2 regions of the Mesorhizobium sp. M5C.F.Ca.IN.020.29.1.1 genome follow, and region 1 is predicted to be linked to the other one. Evidence: riboswitches for the same ligand, from Rfam matches in the RefSeq annotation. Region 1 holds a riboswitch; the other holds the start of a gene.
What was found. A riboswitch is a leader RNA that binds a small molecule or an ion and turns the genes downstream of it on or off. The one in region 1 is predicted to bind cobalamin.

Region 1 (4,282 bases):
TGCCCAGTTCATCGGCTCGCCGGCAATGAACATCCTGCCGGCGACGATCGACAAATCAGGCGACCCGACCGTCGTCAGTCATGTCGGCGGGCGCAAGGCGACGGTGCCGATCGCCACGCCAGCGTCAGTGAAGGGCGCTTCGGTGAGCTTCGGCGTGCGGCCGGAGGATCTGATGATCGCCACCGGGACGGATTATCTTTTCGAGGGAACGGTGGACTATGTCGAGCAGCTCGGCGAGGTTCAGCTCGTCTATGTCGACATCGGCCGCTCCGAACTGCCGCTGGTGACCAAGCTGCCCGGCAATGTCGAGGTCAAGCGGGGTGCTGCGCTGCGGTTGAATGCCGATGCCGGCGACCTGCATATTTTCGATGCCGACGGACATTCCTTCACACTCCACAAAGCGGAAGCAAGGGCAGCCTGAGGCCGGCGGCCTAACTGCTGGATACAGGCAGTTTGGCGAAGGCAAAAAACAAGAGCGGCGGGCAAAGCCCGCCGCTCTTGTGCGTTCAGGTCGCTGTTAGCGGCCGAACAGGTTGCGGTCGCTGCCGTGGACAGGCTTCTCGTCAACCGGAACCGGATTCTGCGCCGGGGCCGAATTCTGGGTCGAAGCCGTGTACGAGCTGTCGACCGCAACGGCCGGTTGGTTGGCGCCGTTCGATCCAAAATTGTCACTACCGGCAAATGCGCTGCCGGCGACGGCCAGAACGGCGGCGGTCGCAAGAACAATCTTCGTCATTTCAGTACTCCTGGATTTTTCGTGTTCCACCAGCGCGGCGGGCAAATGCCGCCGCTGCTGTTGGGATCGACACTAGTTGTTGCCGAAGAGGTTACGGTCGCTGCCGTGGACGGGCTTCTCGTCAGCTGGAACCGGCTTCTGCGTCGAAGCCGAATTCTGAATCGAAGCCGTGTACGAGCTGTTGTCGACCGCAGCGGCCGGCTGGTTGGCGCCGTTCGATCCAAAATTGTCGCTGCCGGCAAAAGCGCTTCCGGAGACGGCCAGAATGGCGGCGGCGGCAAGAATGATCTTCTTCATTTCTAGTACTCCTGAATTGTCGTATCCCCTCAGCGCGGCGGCCGCGGTCTTTATGAAAGACAACGCCGCTCTGCTGTTTGGGATCAGCTGTTAATTGTTGCCGAAAAGGTTGCGGTCAGCGCCCTGGACAACGGGCTTTTCAGCGTGAGCCGGCTTCTGAATGGAAGCCGTATACGAGCTGTTGTCGACCGCAGCGGCCGGCTGGTTGGCGCCGTTGGACCCATAATGGTCGCTGCCAGCAAAGGCGCTGCCGGTGATGGCCAGAACGGCGACGGCAGTAAGAGCAATCTTTTTCATTTTTGGTACTCCAGTATCTTAATTTTCCGTCCGTCTAGCGGCGTGTCTTGGGAGGAATTCGCGTCGTTCGGACAGCCCCGATGTGGGAAGGCCATTCGGCGGATTCCAATCACTAAGTTGTTCCGTGTGGACCAAGAATCTACACCTTGAAATTGTACCAGATGCTTCCAGTAGTGTTGTTTTATGTTTTGTTTCAGAGGTTTATGCCAAAGGCGCCATTCGACCATTTGACGAATTGCCGGACCTGCGTTCACAGCGTCATGCACGCATTGTCAACAGAAACGAACCGTTCGGTTCGATTTTAGAAGCGGCTTAAAAAGCCGGTGCTGAGTTGTTGTCGAATCGTTAACCATTTAGGCGCCCTGCAATGGTTAAATCCGGCGTGCTTTCAGAACCGGCAGCGCTCGCAGCCGGGTGCAAATTCATCCCCCTCAAATCCCGGCCCACAGGGTTTCGCCGTCGTGTCGCGCCGCATGGATACGATGTCGCTTTCATACCGACAGTCAGCCAGCCGTCATGATTAGATCACGGCAACTCAGGTGCCGCTTGGTGACGACGAAGCGGAGAATTGGGAAGCCGGTCAGAACCCGGCGCTGCCCCCGCAACGGTGGTGGAGTTCAAGTCGCAACGGGAGACCACTGGGCCACAAGCCTGGGAAGGTGTCGCGATGAGTCCGCAAGGACACTCCAGAGCCCGGAAACCAGCCCGAGATTTCTAGACACGACTGATCGCGGTGGGCGGTCAAGAGGTGGATGATGCATGTCTGGCCTGTCCGCCGGCCTGCGAGCGATCCTTCCTCCATCACCACCAGTTCAGTCTTTGGAGCGACGTGCGTCCATTTGGACGCACAAAACACGCTCCAAGACTTTGAATTGCGCATCGTGCTTTCCGAAATCGATTCCGATTTCGGGCCGATGCGACGGCTATAAGGACAGGACATGGATGCGCGCAACGACATGCTGAGGCTCTTGCACGGCCGCAGGGCAGGCTATTCGCTCGAGCAGCCCTTCTATACCGATGCCGATTTCTTCAAGCTCGACATGGAGCTGATCTGGTATCGCGACTGGCTGTTCATCGGCCACGATGGCGAGTTGCCGAAGCCGGGCAGCTACATCACTGCCCAGATCGGCGACTATCCGGTCGTGCTGGTCCGCGACCAGCAAGGCAGGATCAATGCCTTCCACAATTCCTGCCGGCATCGCGGCAGCCGCGTCTGCAACGCCGACAAAGGCACGGCGGCGAAGCTTGTCTGCCCCTATCACCAGTGGACCTACGAGCTGGATGGCCGGCTTTTGTTCGCAAGGCAGATGGCGGACGGCTTCGACAAGAGCCAGTTCAGCCTGAAGCCGGTGGCTTGCGAAAGCGTTGGCGGCTACATCTTCATCTGCCTGGCCAAGGAGCCCGCCGATTTCGCGCCGATGCGCGCCATGATCGAGCCTTACCTCCTGCCGCACCGGCTGCGCGACGCAAAAATCGCCTTCGAATCGACCATCGTCGAGAAGGGCAACTGGAAGCTCGTCTGGGAAAACAACCGCGAGTGCTACCATTGCGCCGGCAACCATCCGGAACTGTGCAAGACATTCCCGGAAGCGCCGACCGTGACTGGCGTGCAGGGCGCCGATAGCGATCCGGAGATGCTCATGCACTGGGCGAAATGCGAGGCGGCGGGCTTGCCGAGCAAGTTCCGCATCGATCCGGCCGGGCAGTATCGTGCCACCCGCGCGCCGCTGCTGCGCGATGCCGTCAGCTACACGATGACGGGAAGACGCGCGGTGAAGAAGAACCTTTCCGACAGCGTTTCGACCGAGCGCATCGGCTCGCTGCTGCTCTATCACTATCCGACGACCTGGAACCACATCCTCGGCGACCATGCCGTCACCTTCCGCGTGCTGCCGATCAGCGCCACGGAAACGGCCGTCACCACCAAATGGCTCGTCCACAAGGACGCGATCGAAGGCGTCGATTACGATCTCGCCGAACTCACCCACGTCTGGACCGAGACCAACGATCAGGACCGCCGCATCGTCGAGGAAAACGCCTTCGGCATCCTGTCGCCGGCCTATGAGCCCGGCCCCTATTCTGAACTGCATGAGGGCGGCGTCATCCAGTTCGTCGAATGGTACGCCTCCTTCATCGGGCCGCGCCTTGCCGAGGACGGCCGGCCGGCGTTGCGCAGCGTCGCCTGAGAAAGGTCAAGGGTATGAACGCGATGACGGATCTCGGGCTCTACCGCCATCTCGACGAGATGGCGCCTTGGAACGACAGGCTTCAGGTGCTGGAAGTGATCGGCGTCAGCGACGAGGCGCCTGACGTGAAGACCTTCACCTTCCGCTCCGACAACCAGACCTGGTTCCGCTACAGACCGGGGCAGTTCGTGACGCTGGAACTGCCGACCACTGACGGCCCGCTGATGCGGACCTATACGCTGTCGTCCTCGCCGTCGCGGCCGTTCTCGATCGCGGTGACGGTGAAAGCCCAGGCCGGCAGCCTCGGCACACGCTGGATGTTCGACAATCTAAAACCCGGCGTTCACGTGAAAGCCTATGGGCCGACCGGCGACTTTTCGCTGCACAGCCACCCCGCGGCCAAGTATCTGTTCATTTCGGCCGGCTCCGGCGTGACGCCGATGATGTCAATGCTGCGCTGGCTGAACGACTGTGCGCCATGGACAGATGTCGGCTTCGTCAACTGCGCACGAAAGCCCGAGGAGATCATCTTCCGCAAGGAGCTCGAACTGCTCGGCAGCCGCATGCCGGGCCTAACGCTTGGCTTCATGATCGAGGAGCGCTCCAGCCGCGAGGGCTGGTTCGGCCATATGGGCCGGATCGACGCGATACGGCTGCCGCTGCTGGCGCCCGATTTTCGTGAGCGCGAAATTTTCTGCTGTGGTCCCGACCCGTTCATGCGCGCCGTGCGGCAGATGCTTGAGGCGGCCGGATTCGACATGGCCAA
Region 2 (9,753 bases), on a different contig from region 1:
GCGAGGATCTGCGCCAGAAGCGCCGGGACCTCGAAGAGACCTTGGCCGAACTCGACCAGGCCGAGGAATCCTGCGTCGAGCGATTGGTGGAGCTCGGCGTCAACACCTGACCGACCCTTTCGATAATTCTACTCTGAAAGACCTTGCTGCACGCCTCAAATCCAGCGTCGCACCTTTTTCGCGTAGTCCCGGTATTTCTTGCCGAATTTCGTCGTCAGCACTTTTTCCTCGCCCTCAATCGCCATTTTCTGCGTTGCGAAGGCGGCGATGATCGCCAGCGGCAGGAACCATACGATCCCCGAGACAAGGGCCACGCCGATCAGCAGCAGTGTGTTGGCCAGATATATTGGGTTGCGGCTGACAGCAAAGGGGCCTGATGTCACCAGATGGTCCGGCACGGCGTTTGGGTGGAGCGTCGTCTTTGCCCGGATCATGGTGCGGATCGCCGTGAACCAGAGTGCGACGACGCCGAACAATGCCACCCAGCCGGCCGCGAACAGGATGTCGCCGAGCAGGCCGCCGATCCATGGCAGCGGGTAGAGCAAGCCAAGCCCGATGCTGACGGCGATGGCCGCGACATAGATCAGCGGCGGCCAAGGTATAAACCCCGGTTTAGGTTGCCCCGGTTTCTGTTGATGGTCGGTCATTGTGCTCCTCCCTCCATCAAAGTGCTGTCGGCTTTGGCAGTGCAGGCGCCGGCGAGCTCGTCGAGATGTGCCTTCCATTCCGCAGCCTGGTCGTTGCGGTAGAGCCGATCAAGCGTGGCCTCGCCCTCGAGTGTATCGAGCATGCACACACAATAGCTGGAGCAGAACTCCGTGTCGCGCGATTGCTCGCACGATGTCTGGCATTCTTTCAGGAAGGTGACCTGCCTGGTCTCGACCGGTGCCGGCACCACTTGCGAAAGCAGCCAGACCGAGCCGATCAGCACCGGCTGGTGGATCAGATAGAAGGCGAGGCTGTGCCGGCCGATAAAGACCAGCGGATTTGTCCAGCGGCCGGGCGTCAGGCCCGCCAGCCGCGTCAGCAAGCCGGAAGTGAAGGCGAGTTTTGCCGCCGCGATGCCCACCAGCACGGCGCCGAACCATGGGAACAGCGGCACATAATCGTTGGAGCGAGGATTGGTTGCCGACAGGCCGACCCACCACAGGGCCGGATGGTCGAAGATCTCGGACCTGAGGTAGAGCGGCGCGGTGATGACGAAAGCCGCGACAACAAGCGTCAGCAGCGCCGGCAGCCGCAGAAACGCCAGGCCGAGCAGGCTGGCCAGCGCGATCTCGTGCAGGATACCGAAGAAGATGAAACTGTCCGGCGTGGCAAGCCTCGTGGCAGCCGATATGGCGAGCGCCGCACCAGCGACCATGGCGAAGCGTTTCCAGAAACCTTTCCAGCGGATCTGTTTGCCATGGGCGAGGAACAGACTGACGCCGACCAGGAACAGGAAGGTCGAAGCGATGCAGCGCGCGTAGAATTTCCACCAGCCGAAGGCGGTCAGACCGGGATCGGTGTAGCCGAAGAATTCGAGATCCCAGGTGAAATGGTAACTCGCCATGGCAAGCAAAGCGACGCCGCGGGCGACGTCGATGGCGATGATGCGCTTCGGCTTCGGTTGATCCTGAACGGATACGGTCAGCGTGTCGATGCTCATGGTCTCGCAATTCTGATTCAGCAGAACAAGACGACTATCACGATTGCCCCGGACAAAAGAAGGCGGCCACACAACGGCCTCGGCTCCGGTTCGCGCCGGCGTCGCATCAAGGCCGGCATTAGAGCGACGTGCGTCCACTTGGACGCACAAAGTTCGCTCTAACGCTTTTGAATCCACGCATCGTGCTTTCCGAGAATCGATTCCGATTTCGCGCTGATGCGGTAGGCCAGCGCCGGAAAGCCTTTGGCCGGTTCGCTTTTTGCCGTGAACGGGTCGGTTTCCTGTTACCGACCCAGGGATGGCCACGGCAGATTTGGCGCTCACGTCCTGCTTTGGGCGATTCTGCTTCGGGGACAGCAATGGCTACCCATGTGCGCCATCCAATCGGGCTTCCGGCCTTGCGACCAGCGGATGCGCGCACCTTCGCCTCGCTCTATGCGGTCGAATCCTTCGCGCGCGCCACCGTGTCGAGCGTCATCCCGATCCAGGCCTACGAAATCCTCCGCAACGAGCAGATCGTCTCGATCCTCTACACCGTCGTGGCGCTGCTCGGCCTGTCGGTGACGCTGTTTATGCCGATGCTCATCCGGCGCTTTGCCCGACGCTGGGTCTACACATCAGGTGCCTGCCTGCTTGCCGTCGGCTCGCTGTTCTTCGTCACGCACACGCTCGCTGGGCAGCTGGTGGGCATGCTTTGCCGCGTGATGGGCGCCAGCGCGTTGTCCATCACGCTCAGCCTCTACATTATGGACCACATCCGCAAGACCGATTTCATGCAGGCCGAATCGCTGCGCATGGCGTGGTCGATGCTCGCCTGGACAAGCGGGCCGACACTCGGCATCTTCCTCTACACGCGTTTTGGCATCTATGCCGCGCATGGCGCGGTCGCCATCTTCGCCATGGCCCTGCTGGCGCTGTTCTGGACCAACCGGCTCGGCGACGATCAGTCGATCCGCCCTGGCAAGACGCGGCCGGCCAATCCGCTCGCCAATATCGGCCGCTTCGTCGCGCAGCCGCGTCTCAGGCTGGCCTGGCTGATCGCCTTCGGCCGCTCCTGCTTCTGGACGACATTTTTCGTCTACGGGCCTTTGTTCATGGTGATCACAGGCGAGGGCGAGCTCGCTGGCGGCCTGCTGGTCTCAGCGGGCAATGCGCTGTTGTTCACGGCCATCTTCTGGGGCAGAGTGGGACAGCGTTTCGGCGGCCGGCGAACCATGACATCAGCCTATTTCGCCCTGTCGGCCATGCTGCTGGCGGCAGGCGCCGTCGGCGAATCCGTGCCGTTTCTTACCGGCGCCTTGCTGCTGTGCGGCGCGCTCTTCGCCATCGCTCTCGACGCGTTGGGCTCGACCGCCTTCATGCGCTCGGTGCGGTTCTATGAAAGGGCTGAGATGGCGGCGGTCTATCGCACCTATCTCGACTTTTCCGAGCTGACACCGCCGTTGGTCTATTCGGTGGTGCTGGCGTTTTTCGGGCTGGGCTCGGTGTTCGCCACGCTCGGCCTGCTGGCGGCGGGCTGCGGTTTTGTCACCTGGCGGTATCTGCCGAAGTCGCTTTGATCGTCAGAATTTTGGTGAAAGCGTTGTATGCCGCTCGCGCACCCAGTTGTGGAAGCGATTCAATTCATATTCCTCGGGCATCAGCATGCGGCCTTGTGGCGCATCGAGCGCAGGCCTTTCTGGTTAATCTCGCAGATATCAGCGTCCTCCTCCAGCACCTGCCTGCCGAAAGCGACGATGTTGTCGATATTAGCCGTTGGATCGGCGAGCGCTTCGGACGAAAAAAGCCATTCGGCGGTCAGTTCGGACTGCTCCGAGCCGAGCGGCACCAGCCGCACGGTCCTGACATAGTCGACATGGCCGACGATGAACATCGACGGCAGGTTGGTGGCGTAGGTCTGCCCGGCGGAACGCTCGGCTGAAGTCAGGTCGGGAAAGACCGGCCGTGGACGCGCCCGTCTCGCGACCATGTCACGGCTCCGGCCCGCAGGCCACCGGAAACTCCGGCGCATCATTGTCGGCGTGACGGGTCCGTTCGGGGTCGTCGTCCCGACCCATCAGGCCGCGGCCATAGATCGACACCAGCCGCGACAGGTCCTTGTAGACGCCTGGGCAATGCAGGCACTCGTTGAAATTCTCCCAGAAGATCTTCCAGTTGCAGTTCATGACCTTGCGCAGCATATGGCCTGACACAGGCGCAAGGTCGGCCTCTCGGCAGACGAGCAGCTAGCTACGATACCAGATGGCGTCGAGATCGCGCTGATAGGCCTCGATGTCCCAGTAGGCCGATGACGGCAGCGACGGTTCAAGTCGCGTCAAATAGGGATCGTGCTCGCTCGGGCTGGGCTGCATGACCGGCTCCTGTGATACGCCAGCCGACACCCGGTCGCGAACACTGTCAATCGCGGCGCCGGGCTGGCTGGCCTGCCGAGAGGCGCATTCGCGCTGGTGGCTGGCGGAATTTGGTTTGCCGGACGCGACGATTCTGCCTATAGTCGCAGCTGTCGTCGGTTCCGTTTGGAGCCGCGCATGATCCCGAAACCGGAATCGGTTCCGGAAAGGTCATGCGCAGAGTCTAAGTGTTAGAGCGTCCTTGTGCGTCCATTCGGACGCACGGCGCCCTAAAGGGAATGCGGTGAGGGCGAATTGTTGGCCCAATGCCGTGGCTGCCCCCGCAACTGTGTGCGGTTAGTCCTCTCCATATGCCACTGAAGAGTTTCTTCGGGAAGGTGGGGAAGGGCGTTGATCCGCGAGCCAGGAGACCTGCCGGCGACAGGAAAACTGACTTCTATGCCCTCGGGTGGAGGGCGAAAGGACAAGACATGAATACCGCTTCCGTCTCGCTCGGCACTTCCGTCTCCTCGCAGTCGCGCTTCGTGCAGCTGGCGCTTGCTGCATTTCTCGGCATTTTCGTGATGGGCTTTGTCGGCTTCTCGCATATCGAGGCGGTCCACAATGCCGCTCACGACTATCGCCATTCGATGGCGTTCCCCTGCCACTGACGAGGGGCTGACATCATGACACTGTTTCGCAACGTCGTGTTCATCGCGGCGATCGCAGGGCTTGTGGCAGGCGTCGTTCTCGCCTGCATGCAGGCCTATGCCACGGTGCCGCTCATTCTGAAAGCGGAAGTCTACGAACAGGCCGGCGGTGGTCACACGCATGACCATGCCGCGGCGCCGCCTGCGAACGCCGGGGAAACGAATGCTATGACCAGCGCGGCGCCAGCGCCGGCCGAAGCTGCCGCCCCGGAAGAGGAGGGCTGGACGCCGGCCGACGGCTTCGAGCGCTTCGCCTTCAATATCGTTGCCAATGTGGTCACCGGCATCGGCTTTGCGCTGATCTTGGTCGCCGCTTCGGAGTTCGCCGGCGGCATCGGCAATTGGCGTCAGGGCCTGTTCTGGGGCTTTGCCGGCTTTGCCGTATTCACGCTGGCTCCGAACCTTGGCCTGCCGCCCGAATTGCCGGCGATGCCGGCGGCCGATCTCACCCAGCGCCAGATCTGGTGGACGGCGACCGTGATGGCGACCGCGGCGGGTCTCGGCCTGCTTGCCTTCCGCAAGTCCTTGCCACTGGCGCTGATTGCCGTAGCGTTGATCGTGGCGCCGCATATCGTCGGCGCGCCGCAGCCCGACAGTTTCGAATCGCCGATCCCAGAAGGCCTGCATCACCAGTTCGTGGTGGCGGTGACGCTGACCAATTTGGTGTTCTGGCTGGTGCTCGGCGGCATCGTTGGCGTGGTGCGTGGCCGCTTGACCGGCACCGCGACCGGCCTGCGCGACAGCTTTGCCTGATCGCGTTGCCGGGACGCTGACCCTGGTCATCGGCGGTGCACGCTCCGGCAAGAGCGCGCATGCCGAAAAATTGGCGACGGCCTGCCCGGCGCCGTGGGCCTATATCGCCACGGCGCAAGCCTATGACGACGAGATGCGCGAACGTATTGCGCTGCATCGGTCGCGGCGCGGCGAGGGCTGGACGACCATCGACGCGCCGCTCGATCTCGTCGGCGCGATCGAGGCGCTGCCTGACGGCCGGCCCGTCCTGATCGACTGCCTGACTTTGTGGCTGACCAATCATATGCTGGCCGAACATGACGTTGAGGCCGAATGCCGAGGGCTGGCGGATGTGCTGTCACGACCGCGCGGGCCGTGGTTCGTGGTTTCCAACGAGGTCGGCCAGGGCATCGTGCCGGACAATGCGTTGGCTCGCCGGTTTCGCGATGCCGCCGGCCGGCTCAACCAGCAAGTCGCGGCAGTGTCCGATACGGTGCTGCTGATGGTGGTGGGGCTGCCGCTCAAGGTGAAGTGACATGGCTGATACTATCGATCCCAAGGACGAGGAGCGCCATCGCGCCAAGATGGCCAAGCGCAAAGCGGTGCAGGACGCCGAGGTCGCGGCAAAGACGGTCGAGAAGGGGCTGCTGATCGTCAACACCGGGCCCGGCAAGGGCAAGACCACTGCCGCCTTCGGGCTGGCGCTGAGGACGCTCGGCTACGGCAGGCGCGTCGGCGTCGTCCAGTTCATCAAGGGCAAATGGCACACCGGCGAGAAGGACGCCTTTGCCGCCTTCGGCGACCGGGTCGTCTGGCATACAATGGGCGAGGGCTTCACCTGGGAAACGCAGGATCTGAAGCGCGACATCGCCGCCGCCGAAGCGGCCTGGGCCAAGGCGCTCGAGCTGATGGCCGATCCGTCGATCAGCCTTCTGGTGCTCGACGAGCTGAACATCGCGCTGCGCTACGATTATCTTGATCGCGACAAAGCGGTGGCGGCGCTGAAAGGCCGCCGCGAAAACCTGCATGTCGTCGTCACCGGCCGCAACGCCAAGCCGGCGCTGGTCGATGCCGCCGATCTTGTCACCGAGATGGGCGTGACCAAGCATCACTTTTCCGCTGGCGTGAAGGCACAGCAAGGAATCGAGTTCTGATCACTTCGCAGCAGGAGAACTGTCTGTGGAACAAGCGGTAATCGTCTATCTTCTTCTGAATGACGGGCAGTTTGGAACGTCGAAAGAACGCGCTTCCATTCTCGCGCTGGAAGATCGGCTAGAGCAAGTCGTCGGCAATGCTTCGGTCGGTGAGTTTGATGGCGATGAGTTTGGCGACGGCAAGTGCATCCTCTATATGTACGGGCCAGATGCTGAGCGACTCTTTGTTGTGATTGAACCAGTATTGAAATCTTCTCCTGCAGCTGTCGGTGGCTATGCGATCAAAAGGTTTGGCAAGGCGGCTGATTCAAGCGCAAGGGAAGTCCGCATTACTTGGTGACTTGAGTTCCCGACCCGTCCGATGGGTCACGCAGCGATGACGATCACCGACAGCAAGCCGAACAGCGCGATCAGCAAAAAGTCGGCGACCCGATAGAGTTTCAGCGCCCGCCTGATGTCGGCGCTCTCGGCATCGCGGTGGCCGCCTTCGCCCATGAACGTATCGTCGACCATGACGCCGTCATAGGAACGCGGGCCGGCGAGCGCCAGGCCGAGCGCGCCGGCCATCGCCGCCTCCGGCCAGCCGGCATTGGGCGAGCGGTGCTTTGTCGCGTCGCGCTGCACGGTGCGCCAGGCGTTGCCGGCATCGGCGCCTTTGACGAAGAAAGAGGCACCCACGATGAGCAGTGCGGTCAGCCGCGACGCCGGCAGGTTGATCAGATCGTCGAAGCGCGCTGCCGCCCTGCCGAAGGCCTCGTGGCGCGGGGTGCGGTGGCCGATCATCGAATCGGCCGTGTTGGCGGCCTTGTAGGCGACGCCGCCGGCCAACCCGCCGACGCCGATCCAGAAGACGGGCGCAACGACGCCGTCGGAAAAATTCTCGGCCAGGCTTTCGATCGCCGCGCGGCAGACGCCGGCTCTGTCGAGCTTTTCCGGATCGCGGCCGACGATCCTTGAGACGGCAGCACGGCCGATGTCGAGTCCACCATTGTCCAGTCCGTCGGCCACCGCCTCGACATGCTCGGCCAGGCTCTTCTGCGACAGCAGCGACGTCGCCAGGATTGCCGTGAGGACCAGTCCAGCTGGAATGCCCGAAAGCATGGCTTCCACGGCGAAGGCGATGGCGGCCGGCACCAGCACGATGATCAGCAGCGCATGAACACCGCGCCGGCGACGCAGGGCGTCGGAATCAGTATCGCGGTTGAGCCTGCGGTCGAGAAAGGATATCAGCCTGCCGAACCAGGTGACGGGATGGCCGATGGCGCCGAACAGCCAGGCCGGGTAACCCACGGCGAATTCAACAACCAGTGACAGGAAAGCGGTCAGGATCGACATGAAGTCTCTTGATGGAGCGGCGACAGTGGTGGATCACGGCGGAAGCCTTGGCCGGGCGAGGGCGCTTTTTCCGCATGCGCCGCAGCCCTTCGTCGACCTCTCGACCGGTATCAATCCGCACTCCTATCCGTTTTTCGATCTGCCCGCCACCGCCCTGTCCAGATTGCCGGAAGCAGCGCGGGTCCGCGAGTTGGCCGAAGTCGCGGCAAGCGTTTATGGCGCGCCATCGGCAGCGAATGTGGTGGCGACGCCGGGCACGCAGATCCTGTTGCCGCGCGTCGCCTCGCTGGCGAGCCCCGGCAAGGCGCTGGTGCTCGGGCCGACCTATGCTGAACATCAGCGGGCAGCGGCAATCGCCGGCCATGCTGTGACGGAGGTCGATGATTTCGAGGTCCTGGCAGGAGCCGATCTCGCCATCATCGTCAACCCCAACAATCCGGACGGGCGCATCATCGAACGCAAGAAGCTGCTCGATCTTGCCGGAAAATTGCGCGCCAAAGGCGGGTTGCTGGTCGTCGATGAGGCGTTCATGGATGTCGGGCCGCGCGCGGAAAGCCTGGCCGGCGATGTCGAGCAAGGCGGCATTGTCGTGCTGCGTTCCTTCGGCAAATTCTTTGGCCTCGCCGGCCTGCGGCTCGGCTTTGCACTGGCCGACGCGCTGACGGTCGAACGGCTCGAGGCGCAGTTCGGGCCATGGGCGGTCGCCGGCCCAGCGCTCGAATACGGTATCCGCGCGCTTGCCGACAGCGGCTGGCGGGCCGAGATGCGATGCCGTCTGGCAGAGGATGCAGCACGGCTCGATGCGTTGTTCGGCCGCTTCGGCGTCTCAGTCGCCGGCGGCACCACGCTGTTCCGCTATATCGGGCTGGCGGACGCCGCCGGACTGTTTTCGGCGCTTGGCGAGCGCGGCATCCTGCTTCGGCATTTTTCCGGCCGGCCGCATGTGCTGCGCGCCGGGCTGCCGGGTCCTTACGAGGAATGGCAGCGGCTCGAATCGGCTCTTGCCGACTGGGCGCAACAGCGTGACGATAACACCAAGGAGGTCAAGCAATGATCCATGTCTGTTCGCTATCGAAGGTCGAGGAAACGGTCGCGAGAACCGGCGCCGAGCGGCTGCTTTCCCTGCTCGCTGCCGGTACCGAGGTGACGCGGCCGGCGTCGATCGCCCGGGAAAACCATCTGCATCTGGTCATGCATGACATTGCGGTGGCGCAAGAGGGCATGACCATGCCGGGCGAAATCCATGTCCGCGATCTGCTCGATTTCGCGCGCCGATGGGATCGTGCAAGGCCGCTGGTCGTGCATTGCTATGCCGGCATCAGCCGTTCGACCGCCTCGGCTTACATCATCGCGGCGGCATTGGCGCCGAAGCGCTGCGAGGTCGAATTGGCTGAGACGCTGCGCGCGTTGTCGCCGACGGCGACACCTAACCCGCGGCTGATCGCGGTCGCCGATACGCTGCTCGATCGCAACGGCCGCATGATCGGCGCGATCCAGGCGATCGGGCGCGGCGCGGACGCCTTCGAAGGCACGCCTTTTGAGTTGAAGATCGACGCCTAATGCATGTCGCCCAAAAGTGCGCAGCGGTTTTGGGATAACGACATGTATAAAATCAAGAGCTTAAAGCGCGTCGCACAAATCCGTTCAGACGCGACGCGCTTTAGAGTTTGCCCAAGATCTTTTTCCGAAACCCGGCTTCCGCTGTTTGCTGCGCTGACCTTCGGTTCGGGACCATGGCCTGACTATGCCAGCCAGTCGGCCAGCTTCGCCTTGCGCACATCTTTCAACAGGCTGATGAAGCCGTCGGCCTGATGGTTGGCGGTAAGCCTGCCCTTTTCGGCCGT

Region 2: another riboswitch for cobalamin. It lies ahead of EOA85_RS14340 (CbtB domain-containing protein); the one in region 1 lies ahead of EOA85_RS28525 (aromatic ring-hydroxylating dioxygenase subunit alpha).

Annotation. Positions count from the first base shown of each region.
Region 1 is NZ_RZSW01000514.1:84-4,365, reverse strand. Features, by position in the region: partial or broken gene EOA85_RS28545 (TOBE domain-containing protein) at 1-421, shown strand, start outside; gene EOA85_RS28540 (DUF680 domain-containing protein) at 518-736, opposite strand; gene EOA85_RS28535 (DUF680 domain-containing protein) at 809-1,033, opposite strand; gene EOA85_RS28530 (DUF680 domain-containing protein) at 1,124-1,330, opposite strand; cobalamin riboswitch at 1,851-2,054, shown strand; gene EOA85_RS28525 (aromatic ring-hydroxylating dioxygenase subunit alpha) at 2,269-3,516, shown strand; partial or broken gene EOA85_RS28520 (FAD-binding oxidoreductase) at 3,540-4,282, shown strand, end outside.
Region 2 is NZ_RZSW01000149.1:954-10,706, reverse strand. Features, by position in the region: gene EOA85_RS14365 (MerR family DNA-binding transcriptional regulator) at 1-110, shown strand, start outside; gene EOA85_RS14360 (isoprenylcysteine carboxylmethyltransferase family protein) at 156-647, opposite strand; gene EOA85_RS14355 (DUF1624 domain-containing protein) at 644-1,648, opposite strand; gene EOA85_RS14350 (MFS transporter) at 2,008-3,207, shown strand; gene EOA85_RS39865 (SRPBCC family protein) at 3,288-3,617, opposite strand; gene EOA85_RS39860 (SRPBCC family protein) at 3,619-3,828, opposite strand; gene EOA85_RS39855 (hypothetical protein) at 3,874-3,999, opposite strand; cobalamin riboswitch at 4,224-4,433, shown strand; gene EOA85_RS14340 (CbtB domain-containing protein) at 4,470-4,649, shown strand; gene EOA85_RS14335 (CbtA family protein) at 4,665-5,441, shown strand; gene cobU (bifunctional adenosylcobinamide kinase/adenosylcobinamide-phosphate guanylyltransferase) at 5,434-5,955, shown strand; gene cobO (cob(I)yrinic acid a,c-diamide adenosyltransferase) at 5,957-6,574, shown strand; gene EOA85_RS14320 (hypothetical protein) at 6,600-6,914, shown strand; gene cbiB (adenosylcobinamide-phosphate synthase CbiB) at 6,941-7,909, opposite strand; gene cobD (threonine-phosphate decarboxylase CobD) at 7,908-8,963, shown strand; gene EOA85_RS14305 (tyrosine phosphatase family protein) at 8,960-9,469, shown strand; gene EOA85_RS14295 (creatininase family protein) at 9,652-9,753, opposite strand, start outside.